Regions from separate parts of the Buttiauxella noackiae genome, predicted to be linked through region 2. Evidence: predicted binding sites of a transcription regulator. Region 2 holds the regulator's gene; the other holds the start of a gene.
What was found. The regulator Fur, encoded in region 2, represses iron uptake genes when iron is present. The targets are predictions, from matches to a motif close to ATAATAATGAGAACNACTATCAA.
Positions count from the first base shown of each region.

Region 1 (16,523 bases), on a different contig from region 2:
CCCTTTACCCTTCTTATTATTAATATCATCAATGACCTGCATAAGAGCTTCACTGTTGGCTCGAGGCGGATTCTCATCAAAGAGGTTGAGCTGTGCCACCCCCTGACTAAAAAAGTCGCCTAGCATAACCCCAGCTTTTTGATAGTGGAGGCCGTTTCGCCAAATGCCGTTCAGACAGCAGGTAGCCGCAGCGATAATGTCGCGCGTATCCTGCGTCGGAGTCAGGAGTTTCACCATCGCCTGGTTACCGTAATAACGTTCATTTGCTGAGAATGGTGATGTTTTGACGAAAGCCGAAATATGGCGGCAATACTGATGTTCAGCCCGCAGTTTTTCTGCGGCACGTGCCGCATAGCTACACAGCGCCTGACGCATGTGTTCGTACTCAGTAAGACGCTCCCCAAACGAACGAGAACAGATGATCTCTTGTTTCGTTGGCACAAACTCTTCAAATCCCAAACAAGATTCCCCACGTAGTTCACGTACCGTTCTCTCAAGAACCACGCTGAAGTGTTTGCGTATAAAACGAATGTCAGTCTCTGCAAGTTGTAAGGTAGTTTTGATACCCATGGCGTCGAGCTTTTTGCTAATCCGACGACCAATTCCCCATACTTCACTGACTGCCAGTTTCGCCATCAGTTTACGTTGCAGGTCGACACCAGACAGATCAACCACTCCTCCTGTTCGTATCTGCCATTTCTTCGCTGCATGGTTCGCAAGTTTAGCGAGAGTTTTTGTCGGAGCTATACCCACGCCTACGGTCAAGTGGGTATATAGCAAAAGCGTGGCGCGGATATGCCGCCCTAGCTCCGCCAGGTTGCGGCAATTATGCACGTCCGAGAAATAGCAAAATGCTTCATCAATAGAATACTTTTCAACGCTCGGGCATATTTCTTCCAGCGTTGTCATCACCCGTTCGGACATATCGGCATACAGCTCGTAGTTGCTACTAAAAGCAGTAACACCATAGTGATGAAAGAGTTCCTTCTGTTTGAAATAGGGACCACCCATTTGTACACCACAGTTTTTAGCCTCAGCGTTGCAGGCCACCACGCACCCATCATTGTTACTTAACACCACCACCGGTTTCCCTTTCAGGTCGGGTCGAAAAACCGTTTCACAGCTGGCATAGAAGCTATTTACATCGACCAGGGCAAACATCATTAACTCATCTGTTTAATGGCGTAAGTCACAACACCAAATATCTCCAGCGCTTCTTCACCGAGACGAATGGGCTGGAAAGAACGATTAAGCGGAGTCAATTGAATCACAGGCCTGAGCTGTAGTTGTCTGACGACAAATTCGCCATTAATCGCCGCAATGACAATGTTGTTATGCACCGCAGTTCTTGCACTGTCGATTACCAGCAGGTCACCATTGCCGATACCGCCCTCTTTCATCGAATCGTCAGATGCGCGCACGAAGTATGTAGCAGCAGGACGCTTAACCAGTAACTCATGAAGATCGATGCCCTTTTCAGCATAGTCCTGTGCAGGTGATGGAAAGGCTGCCATAGTCATTCTCCATACGTCGTTGATTGATAAAAAATTAAAAACGTTTGCGACATTTTGAATCCCATACGAACAATTTACTGTATATATATACAGTATCGTTAAATGAACGAGCCGATCAAGTCACTTGCAGGCAGATTCTTATAACGATTTGAAGAGGTGGAGAATTTAATTAGCCGAAACAGATCAAGATGAATCGCAACCCACATTTGCCCTACCGCTTCAGCCCTCACCGTTCTATGCTTAGTTAATGGAGAAAATGACTGAACTGAAACGCACCAAGCGCCTTGCGCTTTCCTTGCTGCTGATTGCGGCTGTGACTTTTGTGATAACCCTCTTTTTGCCACCGGGATTCTGGGTTAGCGGCTTAAAAGCGATTGCTGAAGCCGCTATGGTAGGTGCACTCGCTGACTGGTTTGCCGTTACCGCATTGTTTCATCGCGTGCCAATCCCCTTTATTTCCCGTCATACGGCGATTATTCCGCGCAACAAAGACCGCATTGGTGAAAACCTGGGTGTCTTTGTGCAGGAAAAATTTCTTGATACTCAATCACTAATAACGCTGATTCGCCGACACGAACCGGCGCATATGATTGGCCAGTGGTTTAGCAAGCCCGACAATGCACAGCGCGTTGGTCAGCATCTGCTGCAAGTGATGAGCGCATTTTTGGACTTAACAGACGATGCGCGTATCCAGCGCTTGATTCGCCAGGCGGTGCATAAGGCCATTGATAAAGTCGATTTAACGCATTCAAGTGCTCTGTTGCTGGAAAGCCTGACCAAAAATAACCGCCATCAGGAACTGCTTGATGCTGTGATTGCTCAAATGCTGGCACTGATTAAACGTGACAGTACGCGGGCGTTTATTGCCCACCAGATTGTGCGCTGGCTAGAAACGGAGCACCCGCGTAAAGCTAAATTGTTACCAACAGAATGGCTCGGGGAGCACAGTGCAGAGCTGGTTTCCAATGCGGTGAACTCATTTCTCGATGATATCAGTCACGATCAAGGCCACCAGATCCGCCAGGCATTTGATCGCGCCACATTAAAGCTCATTGAGAATCTTAAACACTCGCCTCAGATGGCGGAAAAAGCAGACAACATTAAGAGTTATTTGAAAGAGGATGAGGCGTTTAACCGCTATTTGGGCGAACTTTGGGGCGATTTACGGCAATGGCTGAAGGTTGATGTTAATGCTGAGGACTCGCGAGTGAAACAGCGAATTGCTGAGGCTGGACAGTGGCTTGGGGAAACGTTGGTTGCTGACAGCGCGTTACGCGCTTCATTAAACGAGCATCTGGAACAGGCAGTACAAAAGGTTGCTCCTGAGTTTGCTGCGTTCCTGACTCGCCATATTAGCGACACGGTCAAAAGTTGGGATGCGCAGGATATGTCGCGGCAAATCGAATTGAATATTGGTAAAGACTTACAGTTTATCCGTATTAACGGCACGTTGGTTGGGGGGGCAATCGGGCTGGTGCTTTACCTGCTGTCGCAAATACCGACGGTGCTGCCGTTACTGAACTTCTAATGAACTTAACTGAGTTGTATAGAGTATAAAGAAAACGCCCGCATCAGCGGGCGTTAGAAAATCAATGGTTTTGTTTCGGTTGGTCGCGATGACCGACTTTTGAGAAGACGTTAAAGACTTCACCCAATCCATAGATAAGACCGAGGATCACCGCCATAACGATTGGCACCATGACCACGGCAAACACCAAGCTTTTCAATAACTCTAACATGGATGCCTCCAACAAAAGTGAGAGCGGCTATTCTAACGAGCTGACAGAAAAACGCACTCTCCTTTTGTGCGATTTGCCCAACCCCGCGCAATAGAGGAAAATGGCGTTTTCATTATTGCGGAGAGGTTATGCAAGCTGAAATTTTACTGACGCTGAAACTCCAGCAGCGGCTGTTCGCCGATCCACGTCGTATCGCGCTACTTAAACAAATACAACATACCGGCTCAATTAGCCAGGGTGCAAAGCTTGCGGGCATCAGCTACAAAAGTGCCTGGGATGCTATCAACGAGATGAATCAGTTAAGCGACGAGACATTAGTTGAACGAGCAACAGGCGGTAAAGGTGGCGGAGGCGCGATACTGACACGCTATGGCGAACGTCTTATCCAACTGTATGAACTGCTGGCGCAAATCCAACAAAAAGCTTTTGATGTACTGCGTGATGACGCGCTGCCGCTCGATAGTCTACTCGCGGCAATCTCACGATTTTCATTGCAAACCAGCGCCCGTAATCAGCTTTTTGGCACCGTGCTGCACCGTGACAGTGAAAAAGTTCAGCAACATGTTGATATATTGCTGGCTGATGGTTCGACGCGCTTACAAGCAGCAATTACCCGTCAAAGCGCAGAACGCCTGGGTTTGAGCGAAGGCAAAGAAGTCCTAGTGCTGATTAAAGCACCGTGGGTAGAAATCACCACCGATGCAAAACGTGCAAGTGGCGCAGAAAACCAACTCACCGGCATTGTCAGCAATATTCAGCAAGGTGCGGAACAAAGCGAAGTTCTGGTGCAATTACCTGATGGACAAACGCTTTGTGCTACCGTTCCAAATAATGTAGTGGAAACCCAGCAACTGGTAGAAGGTGCTGAAGTCATAGCATTTTTTAATGCCGATCGCGTGATTATCGCCACTCTGTGCTAAATAAAACTGGCGAATTGACAACAAGACAGGCAATCCGTAAATCTGAGTTTAATGACTGCAAAAAATGGGATGAACTATGTCGACGTTGCAAATTTCGCAAGGGATCTTTCACCTTAGCGACACCCGAACTCTGGCCCTCAATGACTTAACCATTCGCGCCGGTGAAAGCTGGGCGTTTGTGGGTGCCAACGGCAGTGGGAAATCAGCCCTCGCCCGCGCACTTGCAGGCTCCCTTCCCGTGCAGAAAGGCAAACGCGAGAGTTCATTTTCGCGCATTGCTCATCTTTCCTTTGAACAACTGCAAAAATTAGTCAGCGATGAATGGCAGCGCAATAACACTGACCTGTTGAGCCCTGACGAAGACGATACAGGCCGCACGACGGCGGAAATTATTCAGGATGAAGTCAAAGATGAAAACCGCTGCCAGAAACTTGCGCAGCTTTTTGGCATTACCCCATTACTGACTCGCCGCTTTAAATACCTGTCGACGGGTGAAACACGCAAAACCTTGCTCTGCCAGGCGCTGATGCCGCAGCCAGATTTGCTGATTTTTGATGAACCGTTTGACGGGCTGGACGTGAAATCCCGCGAACAGTTGGCCGGATTATTGGGCGAACTGAGCACGCAAGGTTATACCGTTGTACTGGTGCTTAACCGCTTCGATGAAATCCCTGATTTTGTGCAGCACGCTGGCGTGCTGGCCGATTGCGCACTGATTGAAGTCGGCGAAAAACAAAAACTCCTTGAACAGGCGCTGATTGCCCAACTCGCGCACAGTGAAAAACTGGCGGGCGTTGCGCTGCCCGAAGCGGACGATCCGAGCGCGCGCTACACACTGCCGGAAGATCAGCCACGGATTATTCTGCGCGACGGCGTTGTGGAATATAACGACAGGCCGATCCTGCATAAGCTTTCCTGGACGGTAAACCCAGGCGAACACTGGCAAATCGTCGGCCCGAACGGAGCGGGTAAATCGACATTATTGAGTCTGATAACGGGCGATCATCCGCAGGGTTACAGTAATGATTTGACGCTGTTTGGCCGCCGCCGTGGTAGCGGTGAAACCATCTGGGATATCAAAAAGCACATCGGTTATGTCAGCAGCAATTTGCATCTGGACTACCGCGTCAGCACCACGGTGCGCAACGTTGTGCTGTCGGGCTATTTTGATTCGATTGGCATTTATCAGGCTGTTTCGGACCGCCAGCAGAAACTTGCCCGCGAGTGGCTGAACATGCTCGGCATGGATAACGCTATCGCTGATGCGCCATTCCACAGTCTGTCATGGGGCCAGCAACGTCTCGCGTTGATTGCCCGTGCGTTGGTTAAACACCCAACGTTATTGATTCTGGATGAACCTCTACAAGGGCTCGACCCATTGAACCGTCAGTTAGTACGCCGCTTCATTGATATATTGATTGGTGAAGGGGAAACGCAACTGCTATTTGTCTCTCACCATGCCGAAGACGCGCCTGAATGCATTACTAAGCGGCTGACTTTCGTTGCCGATGGCGATGCTTATCGTTACGAGTTTGAAGATTTATAGCCCCTGAACGATAAAGCCCTTTTCGTCGGGGTGGCGGCGTTTTCGTTTAGCCACCCTACTTTCAGACAACCCGCAGCCTGCTCATAGCTACCATTTGTTTTATAATCATTTTTGCTACTACAGAGCGCTGTTGAAATATCAGTGTAAACGATTCCACTAATTTATCCCATGTCACACTTTTGCCATCTCTGTTATGCTATGTTTAATACATACCATACGCGTAATGGAGAGCAAAATGAGAGTATTGGTAACAGGTGGTAGCGGTTACATTGGCAGTCATACCTGCGTGCAACTGCTGCAAAATGGTCATGATGTCGTCATTCTGGACAATTTGTGTAATAGCAAACGTAGTGTGCTGCCAGTAATTGAACGTCTTGGCGGCAAACACCCTCTGTTCATTGACGGCGATATCCGTGATGAAGCATTGCTGGCAGAAATTTTCCACGATCACCAAATTGATGCCGTAATTCATTTTGCCGGGCTCAAAGCCGTTGGCGAATCGGTTAACAAGCCGCTGGAATATTACGACAACAACGTTACCGGCACCTTGCGCCTGATTTCTGCCATGCGCGCGGCTAATGTCACCAACTTCATCTTCAGCTCATCCGCCACAGTTTATGGCGACCAGCCACAAATCCCTTACGTTGAAAGCTTCCCAACCGGCACACCTGCAAGCCCATATGGCCGCAGCAAGTTAATGGTTGAACAGATTCTGGCTGATTTGCAAAAAGCCCAGCCGAACTGGAGCGTGGCATTGCTGCGTTACTTCAACCCGGTCGGTGCACATCCGTCAGGCGATATGGGTGAAGACCCGCAAGGTATTCCAAACAATCTGATGCCGTACATTGCGCAGGTTGCAGTAGGACGTCGTGATTCACTGGCAGTCTTTGGTAACGATTACCCAACCCAAGACGGTACTGGCGTGCGCGACTACATTCACGTTATGGATCTTGCCGATGGCCATGTTGCAGCAATGCAAACCCTACAAGGCAAGCCTGGCGTGCATATCTATAACCTCGGTGCAGGTATCGGCAGCAGCGTGCTGGACGTTATCAACGCTTTCAGTACCGCTTGCGGAAAACCGGTGAATTACCACTTTGCCCCGCGTCGTGATGGTGATCTTCCCGCTTACTGGGCTGATGCAACCAAAGCCGACAACGAACTTAACTGGCGTGTCAGCCGTACTCTGCAAGAAATGGCAGATGATACCTGGCGCTGGCAGTCTCGCCATCCTCAAGGTTATCCAGACTAAGGAAATGTGATGGAGCAGTTTAACCCGGTGGATCATCCACATCGCCGTTTTAACCCACTAACCGGACAATGGATTCTGGTCTCTCCACATCGGGCTAAGCGCCCTTGGCAGGGAGCCCAGGAAACACCATCACAGGAAACATTACCGACGCACGATCCGGATTGTTTCCTGTGTCCTGGAAATACGCGCGTCACTGGTGATAAAAATCCGCAATATACCGGTACCTTTGTTTTTACTAACGACTTTGCTGCATTGATGACAGACACCCCAGATGCACCTGAAAACAGCGATCCACTTTTACGTTGTGAAAGCGCTCGCGGTACCAGTCGGGTTATCTGCTTCTCCCCAGATCACAGCAAAACGCTACCGCAACTTTCCGTGCCAGCACTGGAAGAAGTGGTCAAAACCTGGCAAGAACAGACTGCGGACTTGGGTAAAACCTATCCGTGGGTACAGGTTTTTGAAAACAAAGGCGCTGCTATGGGCTGCTCCAACCCCCATCCGCACGGCCAGGTTTGGGCAAACAGCTTCCTGCCAAACGAAGTGGCGCGTGAAGATGTGCTGCAGCGCGAATACTTTGCCAAAAATGGCTCACCGATGTTGGTCGATTACGCGCAGCGTGAGCTTAAAGACGGTAGCCGTACGGTGGTAGAAACTGAACACTGGATTGCCGTGGTGCCGTACTGGGCGGCGTGGCCGTTCGAAACGTTGCTACTGCCAAAAACACATATTCTACGCATCACCGATCTTAGCGCCGGGCAAAGCAGCGATTTGGCGTTGGCGCTAAAAAAACTGACCAGCCGTTACGACAACCTTTTCCAGTGCTCATTCCCGTATTCCATGGGCTGGCACGGTGCACCGTTTAATGGTGAAGAAAATGGTCACTGGCAGTTGCATGCTCACTTCTATCCGCCGCTGCTGCGTAGCGCAACAGTGCGTAAATTCATGGTCGGCTATGAAATGCTGGCTGAAACCCAACGTGATTTAACCGCAGAGCAAGCCGCAGAACGCTTGCGTGCCGTATCCGATATTCACTTTCGCCAATCCGGAGAATAAAAATGAGTCTGAAAGATAAAACCCAACACCTCTTCGCCGAACAATTTGGTTATCCGGCGACCCATACAATTCAGGCTCCAGGCCGGGTTAACCTGATTGGCGAACACACTGATTATAACGACGGTTTTGTGCTGCCTTGCGCTATTGATTACCAGACGGTGATCAGTTGCGCGAAACGTGATGACCGTCTGGTACGCGTGATTGCTGCAGATTACGATAACCAAACGGATGAATTCTCGTTGGATAAACCCATTCTGAGCCATGACACACAGCAGTGGTCCAACTATGTTCGCGGTGTCGTTAAGCATTTACAAAAGCGCGATAAAAACTTTGGCGGTGCCGATCTAGTGATCAGCGGTAACGTGCCACAGGGCGCGGGCTTGAGTTCTTCCGCTTCTCTGGAGGTCGCGGTAGGTACTGTGTTCCAGAAGCTTTATCACCTGTCGCTTGATGGCTCGCAAATTGCCTTAAATGGCCAGGAAGCTGAAAATCAATTTGTCGGCTGTAACTGCGGCATCATGGATCAGTTAATTTCAGCGTTAGGCAAAAAAGATCACGCGTTGCTGATTGATTGCCGCACGCTCGGCACTAAAGCGGTGTCGATGCCCAAAGGCGTTGCTGTCGTCATTATCAACAGTAACTTCAAACGTACTCTGGTAGGCAGTGAATACAATACACGCCGCGAGCAATGCGAAACCGGTGCGCGTTTCTTTACGCAGAAAGCACTACGCGATGTTGAGCTTTCCAAGTTTAATGAAGTGGCTCATGAACTTGACCCGATTGTTGCGAAACGCGTACGCCACGTCCTGACTGAAAACATCCGTACCGTAGAGGCCGCTGATGCGCTGGCAAAAGGTGATCTAAAACGTATGGGCGTGCTGATGGCTGAATCTCACGCTTCTATGCGCGATGATTTCGAAATTACCGTGCCGCAGATTGATACTTTAGTTGAAATCGTCAAAGCGACTATCGGCGACAAAGGCGGTGTGCGTATGACCGGCGGCGGCTTCGGTGGCTGTATCGTGGCGCTGATTCCGGAAGATTTGGTACCAGCGGTTAAACAGGCTGTCGAAAAACAGTACGAAGCAAAAACCGGTATCAAAGAAACCTTCTATGTGTGCAAACCTTCAGAGGGTGCTGGCCAATGCTAAAAGAGACTCCACAGCTCGCACCCGACGGGCAACCCTTCCGCATCTCCACCCTGCGCAATAGCACAGGGCTGATGGTCACCGTAATGGACTGGGGCGCAACCCTGTTGTCATGCCGTGTGCCAATGAAAGATGGAACCGTGCGTGAAACACTGCTTGGTTGCGAAACACCTGAAGATTACCTCAATCAGGCAGCTTATCTGGGCGCAACAGTTGGCCGTTATGCCAACCGCATTGCGAACAGCCAGTTTGAGCGCGATGGCGTCACTGTTAAGGTGACAGCAAATCAGGGCGCGCATCAGTTGCATGGTGGGCCTGATGGTTTTGATAAACGCCGCTGGCGGATTGTGCGCCAGAATGAGCATGAGGTGCTATATACACTTGATTCTCAAGACGGCGACCAGGGATTCCCCGGCGAATTGCGCGCAACTGCGCGTTATGCGCTTACCGAAGATAACTGCATCACCATCGAATTCCGTGCCAAAACCAGTAAACCATGCCCGGTAAACCTGACTAATCACGCTTATTTCAATCTTGATGGTAAGCAAAACGATATTCGTCAACATCGCCTTCAACTGCTGGCAGATAGCTATTTACCGGTCGACAGCAACGGTATTCCACAAGCTGGTCTTGCCGATGTTACGAACACAGGTTTTGATTTCCGCACGCCAAAAACTATCGCCAAGGATTTCCTGAAAGATAACGATCAGGTACTGGTGAAAGGCTATGACCACGCTTTCTTGTTGCAGGCGCAAGGCGATGCAAGCCAGGCCGCGGCGCATGTCTGGTCGAGCGATAATAAACTGCAAATGACGGTCTACACCACGGCCCCTGCCCTGCAGTTTTATAGCGGCAATTACCTGGACGGAACACCTGCAAGAGAACAAGGTACTTACAGTGCTTACCAGGGTCTGGCACTGGAAAGTGAATTCCTGCCGGATAGCCCAAATCATCCTGAATGGCCGCAACCCGATTGCTGGTTACAGCCAGATAATGAATATTTGAGCATTACAGAATACGAATTTATTACGCTTTAAACTTCTCGCCCTCCGCAATGGAGGGCGATTCTTATCCCGATCGCTGGATTTCCCGCCATTTAGCGACAAAAATATAACAACCATTCACATCCACCTTACACTCCACACTCTTTTTCGCTATGTTAAACGTTTAGCATTGCCGCTTGCCCCTTCGCGGCAATATAATGATAATCGTTATCATTAATCGCAGGCTTATTAAGGAGTAAACTATGGCTGTTACTAAGCTGGTTCTGGTTCGTCACGGTGAAAGCCAGTGGAACAATGAAAACCGCTTCACCGGTTGGTATGACGTTGATCTATCTGAGAAAGGTAAAACTGAAGCGAAAGCTGCGGGTAAACTGCTGAAAGATGAAGGCTACTCTTTCGACTTTGCTTACACTTCAGTGCTGAAACGTGCCATCCATACACTGTGGAATATCCTCGATGAACTGGATCAGGCATGGCTGCCAGTTGAGAAATCCTGGAAGCTAAATGAGCGCCACTATGGTGCACTTCAGGGTCTGAACAAAGCGGAAACTGCTGAGAAATACGGTGATGAGCAAGTTAAGCAATGGCGCCGTGGGTTTGCGATCACGCCTCCAGAACTGACGCGTGATGACGAACGCTTCCCTGGCCATGACCCACGTTATGCAAGCCTGACCGATAAAGAACTGCCAGTAACGGAAAGCCTGGCGCTGACTATCGATCGCGTTATTCCTTACTGGAACGAAACCATTCTGCCACGCATGAAAAGCGGCGAGCGTGTAATTGTTGCCGCTCACGGTAACTCCCTGCGCGCATTGGTTAAATTCCTTGATAACCTGAGCGAAGATGAAATTCTTGAGCTGAATATCCCAACTGGCGTGCCACTGGTATATGAGTTCGATGAGAACTTCAAACCACTGAAACGCTACTATCTGGGTAATGCTGATGAAATCGCAGCCAAAGCCGCAGCGGTAGCAAACCAGGGTAAAGCGAAGTAATTCGTTAGATGTGAAAAAGGCGTGGTGAAAACCACGCCTTTTTTATTGTTATCACGTTAAAGCTTAGCCGCGGCGTGCTTTTACCGCATCTGCTAGCTGGCGCAATACAGTTTCAGTATCTTCCCAGCCGATACACGCATCAGTGACGCTCTTACCATAAACCAGCGGCTCGCTGCCTTCGAGGTTCTGGTTGCCTTCAACAAGGTGACTTTCAATCATCACACCGGTAATTGCGGCATCACCACCAGAAATTTGCTGACAAACATCTGCGCACACTTCCATTTGCTTCTTAAATTGCTTGCTGCTGTTCGCGTGGCTGAAGTCGATCATCACTTGGGCAGGCAGACCCGCTTTTTGCAGATCGGATTTCACCTGAGCAACATGCGCTGCACTGTAGTTTGGCTCTTTGCCGCCGCGCAAGATGATATGACAGTCGCCATTTCCGCTCGTAGTCACGATGGCAGAGTGGCCCCATTTGGTCACAGACAAGAAGCAGTGCGGCGCACCAGCCGCATTGATCGCATCGATAGCAACTTTCATGGTGCCATCGGTGCCATTTTTGAAGCCAACCGGGCATGAAAGACCAGACGCCAGTTCACGATGAACCTGAGATTCTGTAGTACGTGCACCAATGGCACCCCAGCTCATCAAGTCCGCCAGGTACTGCGGGGTAATCATATCCAGGAATTCACCAGCCGCAGGCAGGCCTGAGTCGTTGATATCTAACAGTAGCTTACGAGCAATACGCAGGCCATCGTTGATCTGGTAGCTGCTGTCCATATGTGGATCGTTGATCAGCCCTTTCCAGCCCACCGTTGTGCGTGGTTTTTCGAAGTAGACACGCATAACGATTTCCAGCTCACCCTGCAATTCTTCACGCAGCGTCAACAAGCGCGCACCATACTCTTTCGCCGCTTTGATATCGTGAATTGAGCAAGGGCCAATGACAACCAGCAGACGATCATCATTTCCTTTCAGAATTTTATGAATCGCTTTGCGCGCGCCGGCTACGGTTGCGGCGGCTTTTTCAGTGGCGGGGAATTTCTCGAGCAGCGCTACTGGCGGTAAAAGTTCGTTGATTTCTTTAATACGTAAGTCGTCATTCTGATAATTCATGATATTTCCGGGAATGGCCTTGAGATTTAGCTTAGTTGCAATCCCTTCAATCTATCGCTTCAGACCGAAAGTGTAAACGGGCTTTTACACTTCAGGCAGAATATTCCTGGAAACGACCTAAAAAGCGCCAAAAAATGGTAAAAACACGGTTTCCCGCTACAATTTTTAATTGTTAACACTGAAAAACACTGAATTAGCAAAATTGTATTCTGATGCAGCTTTCCTGGCTGACATATTTAGCCGATAAAAGCACCATGCACAGAATAAAGTCAGTGCACTGTTGGAAGAAGTTATCCAGCAATAACGACCATAACAGGAGCATTAAATGAATAAATTAACTGCACTTTTCCTGACAGCAACCCTTTCTGTAGCAAGCAGTCTGGCAATGGCCGCTGAAACTAGCGGGAGCAATAATGGTCAGGCAAACGCAAGTGCCGAAGCAGGCCAGGTTGCACCAGATGCAAATCAGAATCTCGCACCGAAAAACGTCGATAACAGCAATATCAATAATAGCGGCACCATGCTTCATCCTAATGGCTCAACCAGCAGCAGCGGTATGACCAACGATGGAATGAGCAAAGATGAAATCCATAAAAATTCGATGTGTAAGGACGGGAAATGCCCGGATATGAACAAAAAGGTAGAAACCGGTAGCGGAGATGACGTGAACACAAAAGTGGACGGCACCTCGCAGTAAATTAAGCCCGGAAAGATAAGGGGGAGCTTAGGCTCTCCTTTTTTATGAGCGTTATTCAGCAAGTTAACAATGTTAGTGGTTATAATTAGCGCATTATTGCCTTACGGATATAGAGGAACCATGGCGCATACACATCAACATACCCCGAGTGATTCCAACTCCAGGCGCCTTCTGTGGGCCTTTGCTGTCACAGCGCTTTTTATGGTGGCCGAAGTCATCGGTGGTGTGCTTTCTGGCTCGCTTGCCCTGCTCGCTGACGCGGGTCATATGCTGACAGATGCAGCGGCATTACTGGTGGCTTTGCTGGCAGTACAGTTTGCGCGCCGTCCACCAAATACTCGCCATACCTTTGGCTGGTTAAGATTGACGACACTTGCAGCCTTTGTGAATGCAATTGCTCTGGTGGTAATTACCATTCTGATTGTCTGGGAGGCTGTAGTCCGTTTTTATCATCCGCAACCCATAGCGGGCTGGACGATGCTGATTATTGCGTTTGCCGGGTTACTGGCGAATCTATTTTCGTTCTGGATTTTGCATCGCGGAAACGAAGAAAAAAATATTAACGTTCGCGCCGCAGCCCTGCACGTTTTGGGAGATTTGTTAGGTTCGGTAGGAGCCATTGCTGCGGCACTGATCATTCTTTGGACAGGCTGGACACCTATTGACCCTATCCTTTCCATCCTGGTTTCGTGTCTGGTGCTACGTAGCGCATGGAATTTGCTTAAAGAGAGCGTTAATGAGCTTCTCGAAGGCGCACCTCATGCTTTTGATATTCCGGTACTGAAACGCAAACTTACCAGAACCATTCCGGAAGTACGGAATGTTCATCATGTCCATATCTGGCTAGTGGGTGAGAAGCCGTTGATGACTTTGCACGTTCAGGTGGTACCGCCGCACGATCACGATGCTCTGCTGGAGCGCATCCACCATTTTTTAAAAGAGGAATATCAGATTGAGCATGCCACGGTACAGATGGAGTATCAGCTTTGTCATGGGCAGGATTGTGATTTAAACGAGCATGATGAGCATGACCATCATGGCCATGCCCATCATCACCACTGATTAGGAAAACGCGCGTGAACCACGTTCATGCGCACTTTTGATCCACATGCGGCTACCGTTGAGCGCAATAAATGTCAGGATCAAATATTCCAGCGACATTGCATAGACGCCCTGTAAGGCAAAGATAACTACGCTAATCATGTTAATGATCACCCAAAGCAGCCAGTTTTCGACGTACTTACGAGTCATCAGAATCATCGCCACAATGGACAGCACCATCATGCAAGAATCCCAGAATGGAAACGCATCAGGCTGAAGATCAGGCATCGTGACATTCAGGCCCAGCGCCTGCATAACTGAAACTGCCGTACGCGTCAGGAAAGCAAATACCGGGTCGATGAATATCGTCATCAGCCCAATCGCGCCGACACAGAATACAATCCAGGCCAGCGCCTTAGGCAAGGGTAACCAGCGGATATGGAGTTCAGCCTGATTGTCACTGGTTTGTCTCGACCAGGCATACCAGCCATAAATATTAGCCGCAAAGAAGAACAGCTGTAGCAACAGGCTCGCATAGAGTTGAATCTGGAAGAAAATAATCGCAAATAGGGTAACGTTAATTAAACCAAATGCGTAATTACTAATTTTCTCAAGACTTGCCAGCCAGATACAGAGTAAACCCGCCAGTGTTCCGATCGCTTCAATCCACGATAAATCATACCCGCCTGCTCCGATGGGTATGTGAACCAAAATGTTCTGCGTGCTAAAAAAGTCCATATTCGCTCCTGAAGGTATACCCTTACGCATTACCCTTAATATTGCGTCGCAACTCAGCGGCAAAATCTAACATTCGATTTAAAGGCACCAGCGCTCCCTCACGCAGCGCAGCATCAACATGGATCTCGTGTGCCGCTCCGCCATGCTCCAGCCCCTCAGCGATGGCTTTCAGGCCGTTCATTGCCATCCACGGGCAATGTGCACAGGTACGGCACGTTGCACCTTCTCCTGCTGTCGGCGCTTCGAACAATTCTTTATCCGGGCACGCCTGCTGCATTTTGTAGAAAATACCGCGATCCGTGGCCACAATGAGTTGCTTATGCGGCAATGTTTGCGCAGCCGCAATCAACTGGCTGGTAGAACCAACCGCATCAGCTAAATCAACAATGGCTTGTGGGGATTCAGGATGTACAAGCACCGCAGCGTCAGGATAAAGCGCTTTCATGCGAGTCAATGCCTGAGTTTTAAACTCGTCATGCACGATACACGCACCTTGCCAGCACAACACATCAGCACCAGTCTGCTTTTGAACGTAATTTCCCAAATGGCGGTCCGGTGCCCAGATAATTTTCTCGCCCAGACTGTCAAGATGTTCAATTAATTCAACTGCAATGCTGGAAGTCACAACCCAATCTGCACGCGCTTTTACCGCTGCGGAAGTATTAGCATAGACCACCACTGTGCGATCAGGGTGTTGATCGCAGAAAGCATTGAACTCTTCAATTGGACAGCCGAGATCCAAAGAGCACTCTGCATTCAAAGTTGGCATCAGAACGGTTTTTTCCGGGCTCAAGATTTTCGAGGTTTCCCCCATAAAACGCACCCCGGCTACCAATAACGTGGTTGCTGGGTGATTGGCCCCAAAACGGGCCATCTCAAGAGAATCGGAGATACAGCCTCCCGTCTCTTCAGCAAGAGCCTGAATTTCAGGATCAGTGTAGTAATGAGCCACCATCACAGCATTCCGCTCTTTCAGCAGACGCTTGATTTTCTCACGGTAAAATTGCTTTTCATCCGCGCTCAAAGGCTGTGGTTTAGGTGGGAAGGGATAAATCGCTGCTTCTGGATCGAACATTACGCTCATAGTACTTTCTCGTTTGACTGACTTAACCAAATTAGCACTATTCTGGCGAAGATCTACCAGAAATGGCCACGGTTGTTTTGTATGCTAAACAAGATAGCGAATTACGGCGGAATTGTCGTGGAGAATTTAATTTCAACCTGGAATTGCAGATAGCAAAAAGGCGCCTTTAGGGCGCCTTTCTACATTGGTGGGTCGTGCAGGATTCGAACCTGCGACCAATTGATTAAAAGTCAACTGCTCTACCAACTGAGCTAACGACCCGAATGGTGGGTGATGACGGGCTCGAACCGCCGACCCCCTCCGTGTAAAGGAGGTGCTCTACCAACTGAGCTAATCACCCAAACTTCGGTACTACTTTAAAAACTGGTGGGGCGTGCAGGATTACTCGGCCTGTGGCCTCGCCCTTCGGGTCGTTTAAAGCAACGCTGTTTCGCTTTGCTCAACTCGAACCTGCTGCAGGTTCAAACCCTTCACGCTTTACTTATTACATTCCACTTATAAAGTGGTGGGGCGTGCAGGATTCGAACCTGCGACCAATTGATTAAAAGTCAACTGCTCTACCAACTGAGCTAACGCCCCGCAATGCGGTTTACTGCTTCTTCAAAAACTTACTGCATCGAAATTGGTGGGGCGTGCAGGATTCGAACCTGCGACCAATTGATTAAAAGTCAAC
Region 1 is NZ_JPRU01000002.1:983,331-999,853, forward strand. Features, by position in the region: gene IX31_RS12950 (Y-family DNA polymerase) at 1-1,161, opposite strand, end outside; gene umuD (translesion error-prone DNA polymerase V autoproteolytic subunit) at 1,164-1,520, opposite strand; gene IX31_RS12960 (DUF445 domain-containing protein) at 1,762-3,042, shown strand; gene IX31_RS22395 (AcrZ family multidrug efflux pump-associated protein) at 3,104-3,253, opposite strand; gene modE (molybdenum-dependent transcriptional regulator) at 3,382-4,173, shown strand; gene modF (molybdate ABC transporter ATP-binding protein ModF) at 4,250-5,719, shown strand; gene galE (UDP-glucose 4-epimerase GalE) at 5,955-6,971, shown strand; gene galT (galactose-1-phosphate uridylyltransferase) at 6,981-8,027, shown strand; gene galK (galactokinase) at 8,030-9,178, shown strand; gene galM (galactose-1-epimerase) at 9,172-10,212, shown strand; gene gpmA (2,3-diphosphoglycerate-dependent phosphoglycerate mutase) at 10,422-11,174, shown strand; gene aroG (3-deoxy-7-phosphoheptulonate synthase AroG) at 11,238-12,290, opposite strand; gene IX31_RS13010 (YbgS-like family protein) at 12,616-12,987, shown strand; gene zitB (CDF family zinc transporter ZitB) at 13,108-14,049, shown strand; gene pnuC (nicotinamide riboside transporter PnuC) at 14,050-14,766, opposite strand; gene nadA (quinolinate synthase NadA) at 14,789-15,850, opposite strand; tRNA gene IX31_RS13030 (tRNA-Lys) at 16,036-16,111, opposite strand; tRNA gene IX31_RS13035 (tRNA-Val) at 16,115-16,190, opposite strand; RNA gene IX31_RS22400 (RtT sRNA) at 16,215-16,338, opposite strand; tRNA gene IX31_RS13040 (tRNA-Lys) at 16,354-16,429, opposite strand; tRNA gene IX31_RS13045 (tRNA-Lys) at 16,474-16,523, opposite strand, start outside.
Region 1: a site for Fur is predicted at 10,377-10,399, ahead of gpmA (2,3-diphosphoglycerate-dependent phosphoglycerate mutase). Genes of this name have one in related genera too.

Region 2 (16,523 bases):
AAAATGCTCGGCACCAACGGCGGCGGTTTCTTTAACGCTAACTCCTCTCATCCGTTCGAGAACCCAACGGCGTTGACCAACTTTGTGCAAATGTTGGCGATCTTCCTAATCCCAAGCGCTCTGTGTTTTGCCTTTGGTGAAGCAGTAGGTGATAAACGCCAGGGACGCGCCATTTTATGGGCGATGGGTATCATTTTTGTTATCTGCGTTGGGGTGGTGATGTGGGCAGAAACACAAGGGAACCCTCATTTCATGCAGCTTGGCGCTGATAGCAATATCAATATGGAAGGTAAAGAGAGCCGGTTTGGGATCCTCGCCACCAGCTTGTTTTCTGTGGTGACTACCGCCGCGTCCTGCGGTGCGGTCAACGCAATGCATGACTCCTTCACAGCATTAGGCGGCATGATCCCTATGTGGCTGATGCAGATTGGTGAAGTGGTGTTCGGCGGCGTCGGATCCGGGCTGTACGGCATGTTGTTGTTCGTCTTGCTCACCGTGTTTATCGCCGGGCTGATGATTGGCCGCACACCGGAATATCTGGGTAAAAAAATAGACGTCGCAGAGATGAAAATGACTGCAATGGCGATCCTTGTCACCCCAACGTTAGTACTCCTCGGTACCGCCCTTGCGATGATGACAGAGGCTGGTCGTGCCGGAATATTTAACCCAGGTATCCACGGCTTTAGTGAAGTGCTTTACGCCGTCTCATCTGCCGCTAATAACAACGGTAGCGCATTTGCTGGGCTTAGCGCCAACACGCCTTTCTGGAACGTGCTTCTGGCGGTGTGCATGTGGTTCGGGCGCTTCGCTGTGATTGTGCCGGTGCTGGCGATTGCCGGAACGCTTGTCACTAAAAAATCGCAAACCGCAGGCGTAGGTACTCTGCCCACTCACGGCCCGTTGTTTATCGGCCTGCTGATTGGCACCGTATTGTTAGTCGGCGCACTGACCTTTATTCCCGCCCTCGCATTAGGCCCGGTTGCGGAACACCTTTCCTTCGTGAATTTGTGATTAAGAGGCTTCCATGAGTCGCAAGCAACAGGCGCTATTTGAACCATCGCTGATTCGTCAGGCGCTAATAGATTCCTTTAAAAAACTTAACCCGCAGGTGCAATGGCGTAACCCAGTGATGTTTATCGTCTGGGTAGGTAGCGTGATGACTACGGTTCTGGCGATTGCCATGTTCAGTGGCAAACTTCAGGGCGACGCACTGTTTACCTTAGCCATCAGCGTCTGGCTGTGGTTTACCGTATTGTTCGCAAACTTTGCCGAAGCGCTGGCAGAAGGCCGTAGCAAGGCGCAAGCCAATAGTCTGAAAGGCGTTAAGAAAACCAGTTGGGCACGCAAACTGCGCGCCCCGCAGCATGACGCGCCAATGGACCACGTCCCCGCTGCTGATTTACGTAAAGGCGACATTGTGCTGGTGGAAGCGGGCGATATTATCCCGTGCGATGGCGAAGTGCTGGAAGGCGGCGCGTCGGTAGATGAGAGTGCGATTACGGGCGAATCCGCGCCGGTGATTCGTGAATCTGGCGGTGACTTTGCCTCTGTCACCGGTGGGACGCGCATTCTTTCCGACTGGCTGGTGATTCAGTGCAGCGTAAACCCAGGCGAAACCTTCCTCGACCGCATGATTGCGATGGTGGAAAGCGCACAGCGCCGCAAAACCCCGAACGAAATCGCGCTGACGATTTTACTGGTGGCGCTGACGATTGTCTTTTTACTGGCAACCGCCACGCTCTGGCCTTTCTCACAATATGGCGGCGTGGCGGTCAGCGTCACGGTGCTGATTGCCCTGCTGGTTTGCCTGATTCCAACCACTATCGGCGGACTGCTTTCTGCGATTGGCGTTGCGGGGATGAGTCGCATGCTGGGCGCGAACGTGATTGCCACCAGCGGGCGTGCTGTGGAAGCGGCGGGTGATGTCGATGTTTTGCTGTTAGATAAAACCGGCACCATCACGCTGGGTAATCGCCAGGCATCCGAGTTTTTACCCGCTCCGGGGATTGAAGAAAAAACACTGGCGGATGCCGCTCAGCTTTCTTCGCTTGCTGATGAAACGCCGGAAGGCCGTAGTATTGTTGTGCTGGCAAAACAACGCTTCAACCTGCGCGAACGCGACGTGCAAAACCTGCATGCCACGTTTGTACCGTTTACCGCGCAAACCCGCATGAGCGGGATCAACATTCAGGATCGCATGATCCGCAAAGGCTCTGTCGATGCAATTCGCCGCCACGTTGAAGCGAACGGTGGACATTTCCCGCCGCAGGTGGAGACGCTTGTAGAAGGCGTGGCACGTACAGGCGGAACACCGCTGGTGGTGGCAGAAGGTGCGAATGTACTCGGTGTTATCGCCCTAAAGGATATCGTGAAAGGCGGCATTAAAGAGCGCTTTGCACAATTGCGCCAAATGGGGATTAAAACGGTGATGATCACCGGGGATAACCGTCTGACAGCAGCAGCTATTGCTGCCGAAGCGGGTGTTGATGATTTTCTCGCGGAAGCGACACCGGAAGCCAAACTGGCGCTAATTCGCCAGTATCAGGCAGAAGGTCGTTTAGTAGCGATGACTGGCGACGGCACCAACGATGCCCCAGCGCTTGCGCAGGCAGACGTGGCGGTTGCCATGAACTCCGGTACGCAAGCGGCGAAAGAAGCGGGCAACATGGTGGACCTGGATTCCAACCCTACCAAGCTGATTGAAGTTGTGCACATCGGCAAACAGATGCTGATGACGCGTGGCTCGCTGACCACGTTCAGTATTGCCAACGACGTGGCGAAGTATTTCGCGATTATCCCCGCCGCGTTTGCCGCCACTTACCCGCAACTTAATGCACTAAACGTGATGCACCTGCACTCCCCTGCTTCGGCCATTTTAAGTGCGGTTATTTTTAATGCGCTGATCATTATCTTCCTGATCCCACTGGCACTGCGCGGAGTGAGTTACAAACCGTTAAGTGCTGCGGCGATGTTACGTCGCAACCTGTGGATTTACGGTCTGGGCGGATTAATTGTGCCGTTCATTGGTATTAAAGCTATCGATCTGTTCCTGACCGTATGTGGCCTGGTTTAAGAGGAAAAACAAATGTCTACCTTACGTCCCGCTATACTGTTACTGATTTTGCTAACCCTGATTACAGGGGGGTTGTACCCGCTAATGACAACACTGCTTGCCCAGTGGTGGTTCCCGGCACAAGCCAATGGCTCGTTGATTATTGATACTAATGTAGTGCGCGGCTCAAGCCTGATTGGGCAAAACTTTACCGAGGCGAAGTATTTACAAGGCCGCCCTTCTGCTACGGCAGAAACCCCATATAATCCAATGGCCTCAGGCGGTAGCAATCTGGCTGGTAGCAATCCGGAATTGGATAAAGCGATCACCGAACGTGTGGCGGCGTTACGCGCGGCGAATCCGCAGGCGAACCCTGCCGTTCCTGTCGAACTGGTTACCGCCTCTGCCAGCGGCCTGGACGGGCAGATTTCGCCACAGGCAGCGGATTGGCAAATCCCGCGTATAGCGGCGGCTCGCAATCTGCCGGTTGAACAAATCCAACGGCTGATAGCCGAAAGCACCACGCAACCGCTGGTGAGTTTTATAGGCAAACCGGTCGTCAATGTGTTGCTGGTTAATCAGGCGCTGGATGCACTTCAGGCTCCATAAAAAAACTGTCGGATGACGCTGCGCTTATCCGACCTACCCGGCCAGAAATGGTTTTGTAGAGTAGATAAGCGCAGCGTCATCTACCAAAAATGCCAGGGATTATTTGTTATGACAGAGGAACCACTGCGCCCCAATCCAGATAAGTTGCTGGAGCAGGTCAATCGCCCTACTCGTGGGAAGCTGAAAATCTTTTTCGGCGCCTGCGCGGGCGTGGGGAAAACCTATGCCATGCTCCAGGAAGCTCAGCGCCTGCGAGCACAAGGGCTCAGTATTCTGATTGGCGTGGTGGAAACTCACGGGCGTAAAGAGACGGCTGCATTGCTTGACGGGCTGGATCTGCTGCCCGCCAGGCGCACACACCATCGTGGACGCTGGGTTCATGAGTTCGACCTCGACGCAGCCCTGGCGCGTAACCCGGCGCTGATTTTGATGGACGAACTGGCGCACAGCAATGCGCCTGGCTCTCGTCACCCTAAGCGTTGGCAGGATGTAGAAGAGTTGCTCGACGCCGGTATTGATGTGTTCACCACCGTCAATGTGCAGCATCTTGAAAGCCTCAACGATATTGTCGGTGGCGTGACGGGTATTCAGGTACGAGAAACAGTACCAGACCCTATTTTTGATGCCGCAGATGAGATTGTACTGGTCGACTTGCCACCCGATGATTTACGCCAGCGCCTGCATGAAGGCAAAGTTTATATCGCAGGCCAGGCCGAGCGCGCCATTGAACACTTCTTCCGTAAAGGGAATTTGATTGCACTGCGCGAACTGGCGCTGCGCCGCACCGCCGATCGCGTTGACGACCAAATGCGGGCATGGCGCGATAATCAGGGAGAAGAGAAAGTCTGGCACACGCGTGATGCCATTTTGTTGTGTATCGGCCACAGTTCTGGCAATGAGAAGCTGGTTCGTACCGCCGCACGCCTGGCAGCAAAACTAGGTAGCATCTGGCATGCTGTGTATGTCGAAACACCACAGCTTCACCGTTTACCTGAACATCAACGTCGCGCTATTTTAGCTTCGCTTCGCCTCGCTCAAGAGTTGGGAGCAGAGACCACCACACTTGCCGATCCGGCAGAAGATAAAGCGATTTTGCGTTACGCGCGCGAGCACAATCTCGGCAAGATTATTATCGGCAGACGCACCACACGCCGCTTCTGGAGCCGGGAATCCTTTGCCGACCGTTTAGCCCGCCGTGCCCCGGATCTCGATTTAGTGATCGTCGCCCTCGACGATAAACCCACGTCAGCTTCGCCATCTGCCCATGACACGCGCAGCTTTGCGGACAAATGGCGCGTGCAGTTGCGCGGCTGCGGGGTAGCGATTGCTCTGTGTGCCATCACAACGTTTATTGCCAATCAGTGGCTGATGAACTTCGATGCCGCCAACCTGGTAATGCTCTATTTGCTGGGTGTCGTTATCGTCGCATTATTCTACGGGCGCTGGCCTTCGGTGCTGGCAACTGTGATTAGCGTTCTTAGTTTTGATCTCTTTTTTATTGCTCCACATGGCACGCTGGCGGTTTCTGATATTCAGTACCTGCTAACATTCGCCGTGATGTTAACGGTCGGCCTCGTTATCGGTAATCTCACCGCGGGTGTGCGCTACCAGGCGCGAATTGCCCGTTATCGCGAACAGCGCACTCGTCATCTTTATGAGATGTCGAAAGCTCTCGCAGCAGAACGCACTCCGCAAGCTATTGCAGCCACCAGCGAGCTGTTTATCAATAACAGTTTCAACGCCCGCGCACAGTTGTTGCTGCCCAACGAAAATGGCGAATTAGAGCGGGTGAATGCAAGGGGCGAACCACAAAACTGGGACGAAGCGATTGCGCGCTGGAGCTTTGATAAAGGCCAGCCGGCCGGTGCCGGGACAGATACGCTGCCCGGTGTGCCGTATCAAATTCTGCCGCTAAAAACGTCGCAAAGAACGCTCGGGTTGTTAATTGTTGAACCCAGTAATTTGCGCCAGTTGATGATCCCCGAGCAACAACGTCTGCTGGAAACTTTTACGCTACTTGCGGCTACCGCACTGGATCGCTTATTGCTGACAGCAAGTGAAGAGCAAGCCAGGCTTTCCAGCGAACGCGAGCAAGTACGCAATTCGTTACTCGCAGCACTTTCACACGACTTGCGCACGCCACTGACGGTGCTGTTTGGTCAGGCAGAAATTCTGACGTTAGATCTGGCCTCTGAAGGTTCGAAACACGCTCCACAAGCCAACGATATTCGCCAGCACGTCCTTAACACCACGCGCCTGGTGAACAACTTACTGGATATGGCGCGTATTCAGTCCGGCGGGTTTAATCTGCGCAAAGAGTGGTTAACGCTCGAAGAAGTGGTGGGCAGCGCACTGAAAATGCTGGAACCGGGTTTGGGCGGACGGCATATAGCGCTGGATTTACCTGATCCACTGATGCTGATTCATGTCGATGGCCCACTGTTTGAACGTGTGCTGATAAACTTGCTGGAAAATGCGGCGAAATACGCAGGCTTCCAGGCAAACATAGGCATCCGCGCGCAAGCATTGGCTGATAAACTCGATCTTGAAGTCTGGGATAGTGGCCCTGGCATTCCGGCTGGGCAAGAGCAGAAGATTTTTGATAAATTTTCCCGGGGCAACAAAGAGTCAGCCATCCCTGGTGTCGGATTGGGTCTGGCAATTTGCCGGGCGATTGTCGAAGTTCACGATGGGAAAATTGTTGCAGCCAACCGACCAGAAGGCGGAGCCAGTTTCCATGTTATTTTACCTCTGCCCCCACAACCTGAGCTGGCTGAAATGAACGAGGTTATGTGATATCAGTTCTGATTATTGAAGATGAAAAAGAGATCCGTCGTTTTCTGCGCACCGCGCTGGAAGCCGAATCGCTGCGCGTACATGAAGCAGAGACATTGCAACGCGGTTTGCTGGAAGCCGCCACGCGCAAACCCGATTTAGTCATTCTCGATCTCGGTTTGCCCGATGGTGACGGTATTGATTTTATCCGCGATTTTCGCCAATGGAGCCAGACGCCGATTGTGGTGCTTTCAGCTCGAAGCGACGAACAAGTGAAGATTGATGCCCTGGATGCCGGCGCCGATGACTATCTCAGCAAACCGTTTGGTATTGGTGAGCTGCAAGCGAGACTGCGAGTCGTCTTACGTCGCCATGCAAGCCTTGCGCAGCCCGATCCGGTTTATCAGTTTTCAAATATCAGCGTTGATCTCGCGAACCGCCGCATTACCCGAGAAGGCACGGAAATCCATCTCACACCGATCGAATTTCGCCTGCTTGCCACCCTTATCAATAACCATGGAAAAGTTCTGACTCAGCGTCAGTTGTTAAACCAGGTCTGGGGACCAAACGCTGTGGAGCACAGCCATTATTTGCGGATTTATATGGGCCATTTACGCCAGAAGCTGGAAAACGACCCGGCACGCCCGACGCATTTGCTGACCGAAACGGGGATTGGGTATCGGTTTATGTTGTAGCTTCGGCAAACAAAAAAGGCGCCTTGCGGCACCTTTTTCAATTCTACGAATTACTTCGCGTTTTTCAGCACTTCGCTGACAATTTCTACCGCTTCTTTCTCAATTTGCAGGCGATGTTCCGCACCTAAGAAACTTTCACAGTAAATTTTGTACGCATCTTCCGTACCGGAAGGACGGGCTGCAAACCAACCGTTTTCGGTCATCACTTTCAGGCCGCCGATTGATGCGCCATTACCTGGAGCTGCCGTTAAGCGTGCGGTGATAGGATCTCCCGCCAGAGTACTTGCGCTAACCATTTCCGGGGAAAGTTTAGAAAGTGCCGCTTTCTGCGCAGAGGTAGCAGAGGCTTGTAGACGGTTGTAGCTTGGCGCGCCGAAGCGAGCAGCCAGTTCATCATAATGTTGTTGCGGGTTTTTACCGGTCACTGCGGTAATTTCTGCCGCCAGCAGGCACATGATGATACCGTCTTTATCAGTCGACCACGGTGTACCGTCAAAGCGCAAGAATGAAGCCCCAGCACTTTCCTCGCCGCCAAAGCCGAAGCTTCCATCAAACAAACCATCGACAAACCATTTGAAACCAACCGGTACTTCTACCAGTTTACGGCCCAAATCGTTCACAACGCGGTCAATCATCGCAGAAGAAACCAGTGTTTTACCCACGGCCACATCTTTGCCCCACTGCGGGCGATGCTGGAACAGATAGTTAATCGCAACAGCAAGATAATGATTTGGGTTCATCAGGCCAGCAGGCGTGACGATACCATGGCGGTCGTAATCCGGGTCATTGGCAAATGCCAGGTCGAATTTATCACGCAGTGCCAACAAACCAGCCATTGCACACTCGGATGAACAATCCATACGGATTGCGCCATCTTTATCAAGGTGCATAAAGCGGAAAGTTTGATCGACATGATCGTTAACAATCGTCAAATCAAGATTGTAGTGCTTCGCGATGCGCTGCCAGTATTCGATGCCAGAGCCACCGAGCGGATCAACACCCAGTTTTAGGCCTGCTTTCTGGATGGCGGCCATATCAACGATATCCACCAGCCCTTCAATAAACGGCTGCACCAAATCTTGCTCTTGCACGTGGCCGCTTGCCCAAGCTTGATCAAGAGAAATGCGTTTTACGTCTTTCAGACCCGCAGCCAGCAAGGCATTAGCGCGATCTTCAACAACTTTTGTGACATTAGTATCAGCCGGGCCACCGTTTGGTGGATTGTATTTGATACCGCCGTCATCAGGCGGGTTGTGCGAAGGGGTAATAACGATGCCGTCTGCCTGTGCACCGCCATTTTTGTTATGCGTCAGAATGGCGTGAGAAATGGCCGGCGTTGGCGTGTAGCCGTTCGCCTGCTGCACAATGACATCCACACCGTTCGCAGCCAGCACTTCCAGGACGGAGATAAACGCAGGTTCAGACAGCGCGTGGGTATCTTTACCCACGTAGCACGGCCCGGTAATGCCATTTTTTGCACGATCTTCTGCAATCGCCTGAGCAATTGCCAGAATGTGAGGCTCGTTGAAGTTGTGACGTGCCGCACTACCACGGTGACCGGATGTACCGAACTTCACCGCGTGTTCGCTATTCCCCACTTCAGGCTTCAGTACATAATACTGGGCCGTCAATTGGGCTACGTTAATCAAATCGCTCTGTTGTGCCGGTTGTCCTGCACGAGGGTGGTTAGCCATTGGCCTTTCCTTCTGACGCGAGGTGTTAAATTGTGCCGCAAACCTTTTCAATCAATTCCGCCGGGAACTGCATTGATTGCATGATGTGTTCGATCATGCTGCATTTACGACCAGTATTGGTGTTAGTTATAACCCAGTATGGCGTTCCTGGAACATGCTTAGGCTTGGTCTGGTTTCCATTTTGCAGCAACGTCTGTTCATTACCTGCAAAATAGACACGTGTACGACCATGCAACGATTCAGTCGCTTCACCAAAAGCTTGAGCATCAAGTGTATAAAGAGTTGAAAGCACCATCATAAAACGGTTAACCGCTTTCTTTTGCTCCGCATATTCATCGGACAGCAGTAATTCACGAACCGCACGAACGCGATCGCGTGCTTTATTTACGGGTTTGGCTTCCGGAGCAGGTGTAGCAGCCGTTGCCGCCGTCTGACCGGTAGTTGCTGTTGTAGCTGGAGTTTGGCCGGCGGTAAATTTCAACATGCGCCGTAAAATATCGGACGCGCTTTCACCAATGTGCTGCGTGTGGCTGGCAATATAGCGATAGAGCTCGTCATCAACTTCAATTGTTTTCATCTTAATCCAGTGCGATATCTTTTCTGAATGCAAGTAATTGGGATTATAAGGACAAATCCCAACCTCGGGTAGCGCCAGGCTTTTGTCACACCACAAAGTCAGACTAAACTGGAAATTTGCGGCACTAAGGCTGAATGCCGTTATGATACCCTAACCACACGAAGTAAAAAAAAAGAACTTTGCCATGAAATTGAATGCTCGCCTGCAAACTGCACAACAATCGACTAGTAATTCCCCCATCGTCCTTATTCACGGTCTTTTTGGTAGCCTTGATAACCTGGGCGTGCTGGCCCGTGACCTTGGGCAGGATCATACGTTGCTGCAAATCGATCTTCGCAACCACGGTTTATCACCACGAAGCGCTGAGATGAACTACCCAGCAATGGCGCAGGATGTGGTCGAAACGCTCGATGAATTTGGCTTTGAGAAAGCGATTATTATTGGCCATTCAATGGGCGGCAAAGTGGCGATGGCACTGACTGCCATTGCCCCTGAACGTATTGATAAATTAGTGCTGATTGATATCGCGCCAGTGGATTATCAGGTTCGTCGCCATGATGAGATTTTCGCAGCGATTAATGCGGTTAGCGCATCTGATGTTAAAACTCGCCAGCAGGCCGCGACCGTGATGCGCGAGCATCTTGATGAAGAAGGTGTCATTCAGTTCTTACTGAAATCCTTTGCCGATGGCGAATGGAAATTCAATGTGCCGGTGCTGTGGGAGCAATATGAGCATATTGTCGGCTGGGAAAACATTCCCGCATGGAACGAACCGGCGCTATTTATTCGCGGCGGCGCATCTCCTTATGTTGATGAATCACATCGTAGCCAACTGCTTTCCCAGTTTCCTCAGGCACGTGCTCATGTGGTTGCCGGTGCCGGACACTGGGTTCACGCAGAAAAACCTGATGCTGTTTTGCGCGCAATCCATCGTTTTATCGACACAACAACGACAAACTGATTAAAAACAAACCGACTGGCCGCAAGATGTGGCTAACGCGTTGGCGCGCAAGCCATGCTGATGTATGATTGCGCGCTAAAATGCGCCAGAGCACCCCGCTCCGTGCCACCTGAATTCCCTGTCAGTAGTCTAATCATGGCAAAAGAACAAACGGACCGTACTACATTAGATCTGTTCGCGGACGAGCGTCGCCCGGGGCGACCAAAAACCAATCCGCTAACGCGTGATGAGCAATTGCGTATCAATAAACGCAACCAACTCAAGCGCGATAAAGTACGCGGCCTGAAGCGAGTGGAGCTAAAGCTCAATAACGATGCGGTAGATGCTCTCAATCAGTTGGCTGAAGCGCGCAATATCAGTCGTAGTGAATTGATTGAAGAGATGCTGCTCGAACAACTGAAGCAACATCTCAGTTAGTTTTAATGCTGCTTCCCTGTTAGATTTTGCAGACTGTGCACTACGGGGTCATAGCAGTTTCCGCACTGTGATGTGTTCTGCTATGATTGCCCTATCTGTGGCTAAATAGCAGCCACCATACCATTAAGTATCAAGAGGTTATTTTACTCATGGCAATCGTAGGCATTTTTTTCGGCAGCGACACCGGTAACACCGAAAATATCGCGAAAATGATTCAAAAACAGCTCGGTAAGGATGTTGCTGAGGTGCATGACATTGCTAAGAGCAGCAAAGAAGACCTGGAAGGCTTCGACATTCTGCTTCTCGGCATTCCAACGTGGTACTACGGCGAAGCGCAGTGCGACTGGGATGATTTCTTCCCAACTCTGGAAGAAGTTGATTTCAATGGCAAACTGGTTGCCCTGTTCGGCTGTGGTGACCAGGAAGACTATGCAGAATACTTCTGTGACGCATTAGGTACTATCCGTGACATCATTGAGCCGCGTGGTGCAGCTATCGTCGGTCACTGGCCAACGGCGGGTTATCATTTCGAAGCGTCTAAAGGTCTTGCAGACGACGACCACTTTGTTGGGCTGGCAATTGACGAAGACCGTCAACCTGAACTTACTGCTGAACGTGTTCAGAAGTGGGTTAAACAAGTTTCTGAAGAACTAAACCTGGCTGATATCATCAACGCCTGATTCCAGATGCGGCACAACTATTAGGTTGCGCCGCATTGATAGTTATTTCCGATTAAAATAATTGCTACAAATTTTTAACTTTCCAGTTTGTCCCTGTACAATGAACTCCTGACAAAATAGCTAACAAGGCAATCAAATCGCGACTCAACCGCCATTTCTTAGCTTGATTATGCATAATACTTGCGGTTCCCATTTAGAAGTGGCAGTTCTATAATGAGACGCATTCATCTTAACGCTCACCCTGAGTCCGAGCGAATCGTTAAGCAACAGGACAATTTCCGCATGACTGACAATAATACCGCATTAAAGAAGGCCGGCCTGAAAGTCACGCTTCCGCGATTAAAAATCCTTGAAGTGTTGCAGGGGCCGGTGAACCATCACGTCAGTGCGGAAGACTTATATAAACGTCTGATTGATATGGGCGAAGAGATTGGTCTCGCCACAGTTTATCGTGTATTAAACCAGTTTGATGATGCAGGCATTGTGACTCGTCATAACTTCGAAGGCGGCAAATCCGTATTCGAACTGACGCAACAGCATCACCATGACCACCTGATTTGCCTGGACTGCGGCAAAGTTATTGAATTCAGTGATGATTCAATCGAAGCCCGCCAGCGCGAAATCGCATCACGTCATGGTATTCGTCTGACTAACCACAGCCTGTACCTGTACGGTCATTGCGCTGAAGGTGATTGCCGTACCGACGAAAACGCGCACGAAATCAGCGAAAAGTAATCTGCATAGCCTGACATCCCTGACCCGGATGTCACCTATAAAAAAACCGGTGAGACAATTCACCGGTTTTTTTATTGCTCAAATACGGTAACTATTTGTTGTTTGCGCGGATTTCCTGCCAGATTTTATCGCATTTAGCTTTAACAGCCTGGTCATTACCCGTTTGTGTTGCCTGAATGCAGTTCTGGTAATCCAGTGTGCGAACGGTTTCTTTCTTCGCAAACTCTTGATGCTCTTTTTCCTGACCCAGTACATTCAGCACGCTTTGGCAGGCCTGGATTTTATCAGGGTTACCTTCTGCAGTGTTAATGCAGGCACTATATGCTTGTTTCAGCTTTGAATCTTCCGGAGCAGTTTTAGGTTGTTGCTGTGCACATGCACTCAAACCTAACGCCATCACCACAGTCAGAATGATTTTTTTCATGCTTGATATCCTTAAAAAAACCGGGCGTTTTCACGCCCGGATTCGAATCAGAAGATGGTGAACGGTGCGATGACGATGAATTTCACGTCGCGCTCATCCTGGAAGATGTTGCCGTAACCACCGCCCCAGCTTGGGATGTCTGAATGGTTGTCATACTGAGTGAAGTGCAGTTTGAACAGAGTACCTTTCGCACGGCCATCCTGAACGGTATACAATGCATCAAGGCTGTAGGCAGATTCTTTCAGGCGATTATCAGCATCGTAGTAACCGTCAGTGGTTGGTTTAGAGCTTGGTTTTGCATCCCATGCGTACACATAAGAAGCACCCACTGCCCAACCTGCCAGATTCCAGTTGCTCAGGTCATACATCGCGCCAGCAAATACTGCTTTTTCACCGTTGGCGTTGAAGTCAGAGCGGTTATCCCACCACACATCAAGACGACCGTTTGAAGATGCATAAGTTGGGGTCATACGCTGCAGGAAGTAACCTTGTTGGCCATCGGCTTTAACAATAGTTCCTTCAAGACGCAAATCAACCTGGCCCACGCGGTATCCGAGAGTCAGAGCTTGTAACCATGCTGTGCCGTCGTACAGATCGTTAACGCTGCCATCAGAAACTTTGTCACGCGTGCCGTAGAACTGGTAGCTGGTTGTTAACGGGCTGCCGGCGATATCAAATTTGTAGCTTGCTTTGGTGAAGTACTGATCAACGTAGCCTTCAGCCTGCCCAAATGCCGCTTCGAGAATGAAATCATTTTTGAAGTCATACTTCGCGCCAAGAGAGTGTAAATATTCAACTTTGGTGTTTTTGTCGTTCTGATAGAACTTGTCCATTTCCAGGTGCCATGGAGCTTTGTACTCGTTGGTCCACATGTAGGAGAAGCTCAACGCACCAGAATCGCCGTAGTCAAAGTTTGCACCGGCTTCAGCACCCTGATAAGTACCAGGCATGAAGCTCCAGTGCGGTGCGAGCAAGGTTTGCCCGGTTGGCTGAATGTAACCGCCACGCGCCCAAACTGGACCGTATTTAAATTTAGCTGCTGCTTTATAGAGGCTAATACCGCTTTTATCACCTGAATAATCTTCGTCGTAAGCTTTGTTTACAGAGGAAAATGCGATTTCGTTCGGGTGACCGCTGTCGCCGTTTTCTGCCATTTCGATAGCAGTAAAGGCCGCGATATCGAGACCGAACATGTCAGCGGCGAAACCAGACTGGAAGTCCAGGTTGGCGTTCCAGGTAGAGTGCGCAAGGTTAGTTTCATATTTGTCAGTCGTAACATCTTTACGGTCACGCTCACGTTGCCAGTAATAAACACCACCGGTCAGAGTCGAGTCATCAATAAAACCTGCGGCACTTGCCTGAGGGATGACTACCAGTCCTGAAAGAGCCGTGACACCTGCAATTGCAAGCGCCAGTGCACTACGTTTGCCACTAAACGTACGCATATATTATTCCTCTTTGACGTATCAATAATCGCCGGACGTTAAAAGACGCCTTATGGCGAAAAAAAGTAAAAATGCCTAACGGCTAAAGCGGTTATGAATATTTGCCCGCATTACTGCTGCCCTTAAGACTATTTTTCGCGACGCGAATTATCAATGACTTTGTAAGAGTTCATTCCGATATTATGACAGAGAGCACATAATTTATGAGTATTTGTAACAAACAACGACACTAGGATTTTATCTTGATAATTAAGTTTTATAAAATACAAAGCTCTATATGAGAGCGCTCACATTATAAAAAGAAGAGTTTTTAATGTTCCGAGGTTGACCATAAAAAGTAGACAGTAAGAAGTGTAAATAACATTAATTCGCAACGCGAATGTGAAGATATTTTTAAGCAAATGATTATAAAGCGAAAAAAAACGCCGCAATTTGCGGCGTTTTTGTCAGATATTGACTTAGGGAAAAGGAACTACTCGCCCATTTTCGCCCAGGTATCACGCAAGCCAACGGTACGGTTAAATACCAGTTTGTCAGCAGTTGCATAACGGCTATCCAGGCAGAAATAACCTTCGCGCTCGAACTGGTACGCTTTGCCTTTTTCGGCATTTTGCAGACTTGGCTCAACGAAACCTTGCTTGATCACCAGAGATTCCGGGTTAATCGTCGCCAGGAAGTCTTCCGCAGCGCCCGGGTTGGCAACGCTGAACAGACGGTCGTAAAGGCGAATTTCAACCGGCAGTGCATGCTCTGCGCTTACCCAGTGGATAACGCCTTTCACTTTGCGGCCATCAGCCGGGTCTTTGCTTAATGTGTCCGGATCGTAGGAGCAGTGCAGCACGGTGATGTTCCCTGCTTCATCTTTCTCAACGCGATCGGCTTTAATCACATATGCATTGCGCAGGCGCACTTCTTTGCCCAGCACCAGACGCTTGTACTGTTTGTTGGCTTCTTCACGGAAGTCAGCACGATCGATGTAGATCTCACGGCTAAACGGTACCTGGCGGCTGCCCATTTCAGGCTTATTCGGATGATTAGGCATAGTCACCATTTCAACTTCACCTTGCGGGAAGTTTTCGATGATCACTTTCACCGGATCGAGAACAGCCATCGCGCGCGGTGCGTTCTCGTTCAGGTCATCACGGATACAAGATTCCAGAGACGCCATTTCAACGGTATTGTCTTGCTTAGTCACACCAATACGCTTACAGAACTCACGAATTGAAGCGGCCGTATAACCACGGCGACGCAGACCAGAAATAGTCGGCATACGTGGGTCATCCCAACCTTCTACAACCTTCTCTGTCACCAGCAGGTTCAGCTTGCGCTTAGACATGATGGAGTATTCAAGATTCAGGCGAGAAAACTCGTACTGACGCGGATGCGCAGGAATAGTGATGTTATCCAACACCCAATCGTACAGACGACGGTTGTCCTGGAACTCCAGCGTACACAGAGAGTGCGTAATGCCTTCTAACGCATCGGAAATGCAGTGGGTGAAGTCGTACATCGGGTAGATGCACCACTTGTTGCCGGTCTGGTGGTGCTCGGCAAATTTAATACGATAAATAACCGGATCACGCATTACGATGAACGGTGATGCCATGTCAATTTTCGCACGCAGGCACGCAGTCCCTTCTGCAAACTCGCCGTTACGCATCTTCTCGAACAGCGCAAGGTTCTCTTCAACCGTACGGTCGCGATATGGGCTGTTTTTCCCAGGCGAGGTCAATGAGCCGCGATATTCACGGATCTGCTCTGGAGTCAGTTCATCAACATACGCCAGACCTTTATTGATAAGTTCAACGGCATAGTTAAACAACTGATCAAAATAGTCGGAAGAGTAACGCACGTTGCCTGACCAATGAAAACCAAGCCATTCAACGTCGTGCTTAATGGAATCTACGAATTCGATGTCTTCTTTTGCTGGATTGGTGTCATCGAAACGCAGGTTGCATTGCCCTTGATAATCTTGCGCGATACCAAAGTTCAGGCAGATGGATTTTGCATGACCGATATGCAGATAACCATTTGGCTCTGGTGGAAAACGGGTGCAAATACTGTCGTGCTTACCATTGGCCAAATCTTCATCAATAATCTGGCGAATAAAGTTAGTTGGGCGGACTTCTGCCTCACTCATCGCGGGTTCCTCTATGCAAAAACTTTAGTTATCCGCACATGATCTTATAAGCAAGCGTCGGAAACAACCTTTAGTTGCATAAATAAGGATATCGGGGAGGAGTGACAGATGGGTATAAAAAAGCGGCTGGAGAAAAAACTCTCCAGCCGCTAAAGGCACAATCTATGACTCAGGAGCGATTATTTGCCTTTAATTTCGTACAGAGGTGTTTGCCCTGCAACAACAGAACCTTGCGCCTGGAGTACCAGACCGCTGTAGTCGTCGATGTTGCTACAAACTACTGGACTAATCATGGAGCGGGCGTTCGCATTCAGGAAAT
Region 2 is NZ_JPRU01000001.1:1,552,208-1,568,730, forward strand. Features, by position in the region: gene kdpA (potassium-transporting ATPase subunit KdpA) at 1-1,011, shown strand, start outside; gene kdpB (potassium-transporting ATPase subunit KdpB) at 1,025-3,073, shown strand; gene kdpC (potassium-transporting ATPase subunit KdpC) at 3,086-3,661, shown strand; gene kdpD (two-component system sensor histidine kinase KdpD) at 3,770-6,457, shown strand; gene kdpE (two-component system response regulator KdpE) at 6,454-7,131, shown strand; gene pgm (phosphoglucomutase (alpha-D-glucose-1,6-bisphosphate-dependent)) at 7,182-8,825, opposite strand; gene seqA (replication initiation negative regulator SeqA) at 8,851-9,402, opposite strand; gene ybfF (esterase) at 9,587-10,363, shown strand; gene ybfE (LexA regulated protein) at 10,499-10,780, shown strand; gene fldA (flavodoxin FldA) at 10,930-11,460, shown strand; gene fur (ferric iron uptake transcriptional regulator) at 11,743-12,195, shown strand; gene chiQ (ChiQ/YbfN family lipoprotein) at 12,287-12,619, opposite strand; gene chiP (chitoporin ChiP) at 12,667-14,064, opposite strand; gene glnS (glutamine--tRNA ligase) at 14,537-16,204, opposite strand; gene nagE (N-acetylglucosamine-specific PTS transporter subunit IIBC) at 16,384-16,523, opposite strand, start outside.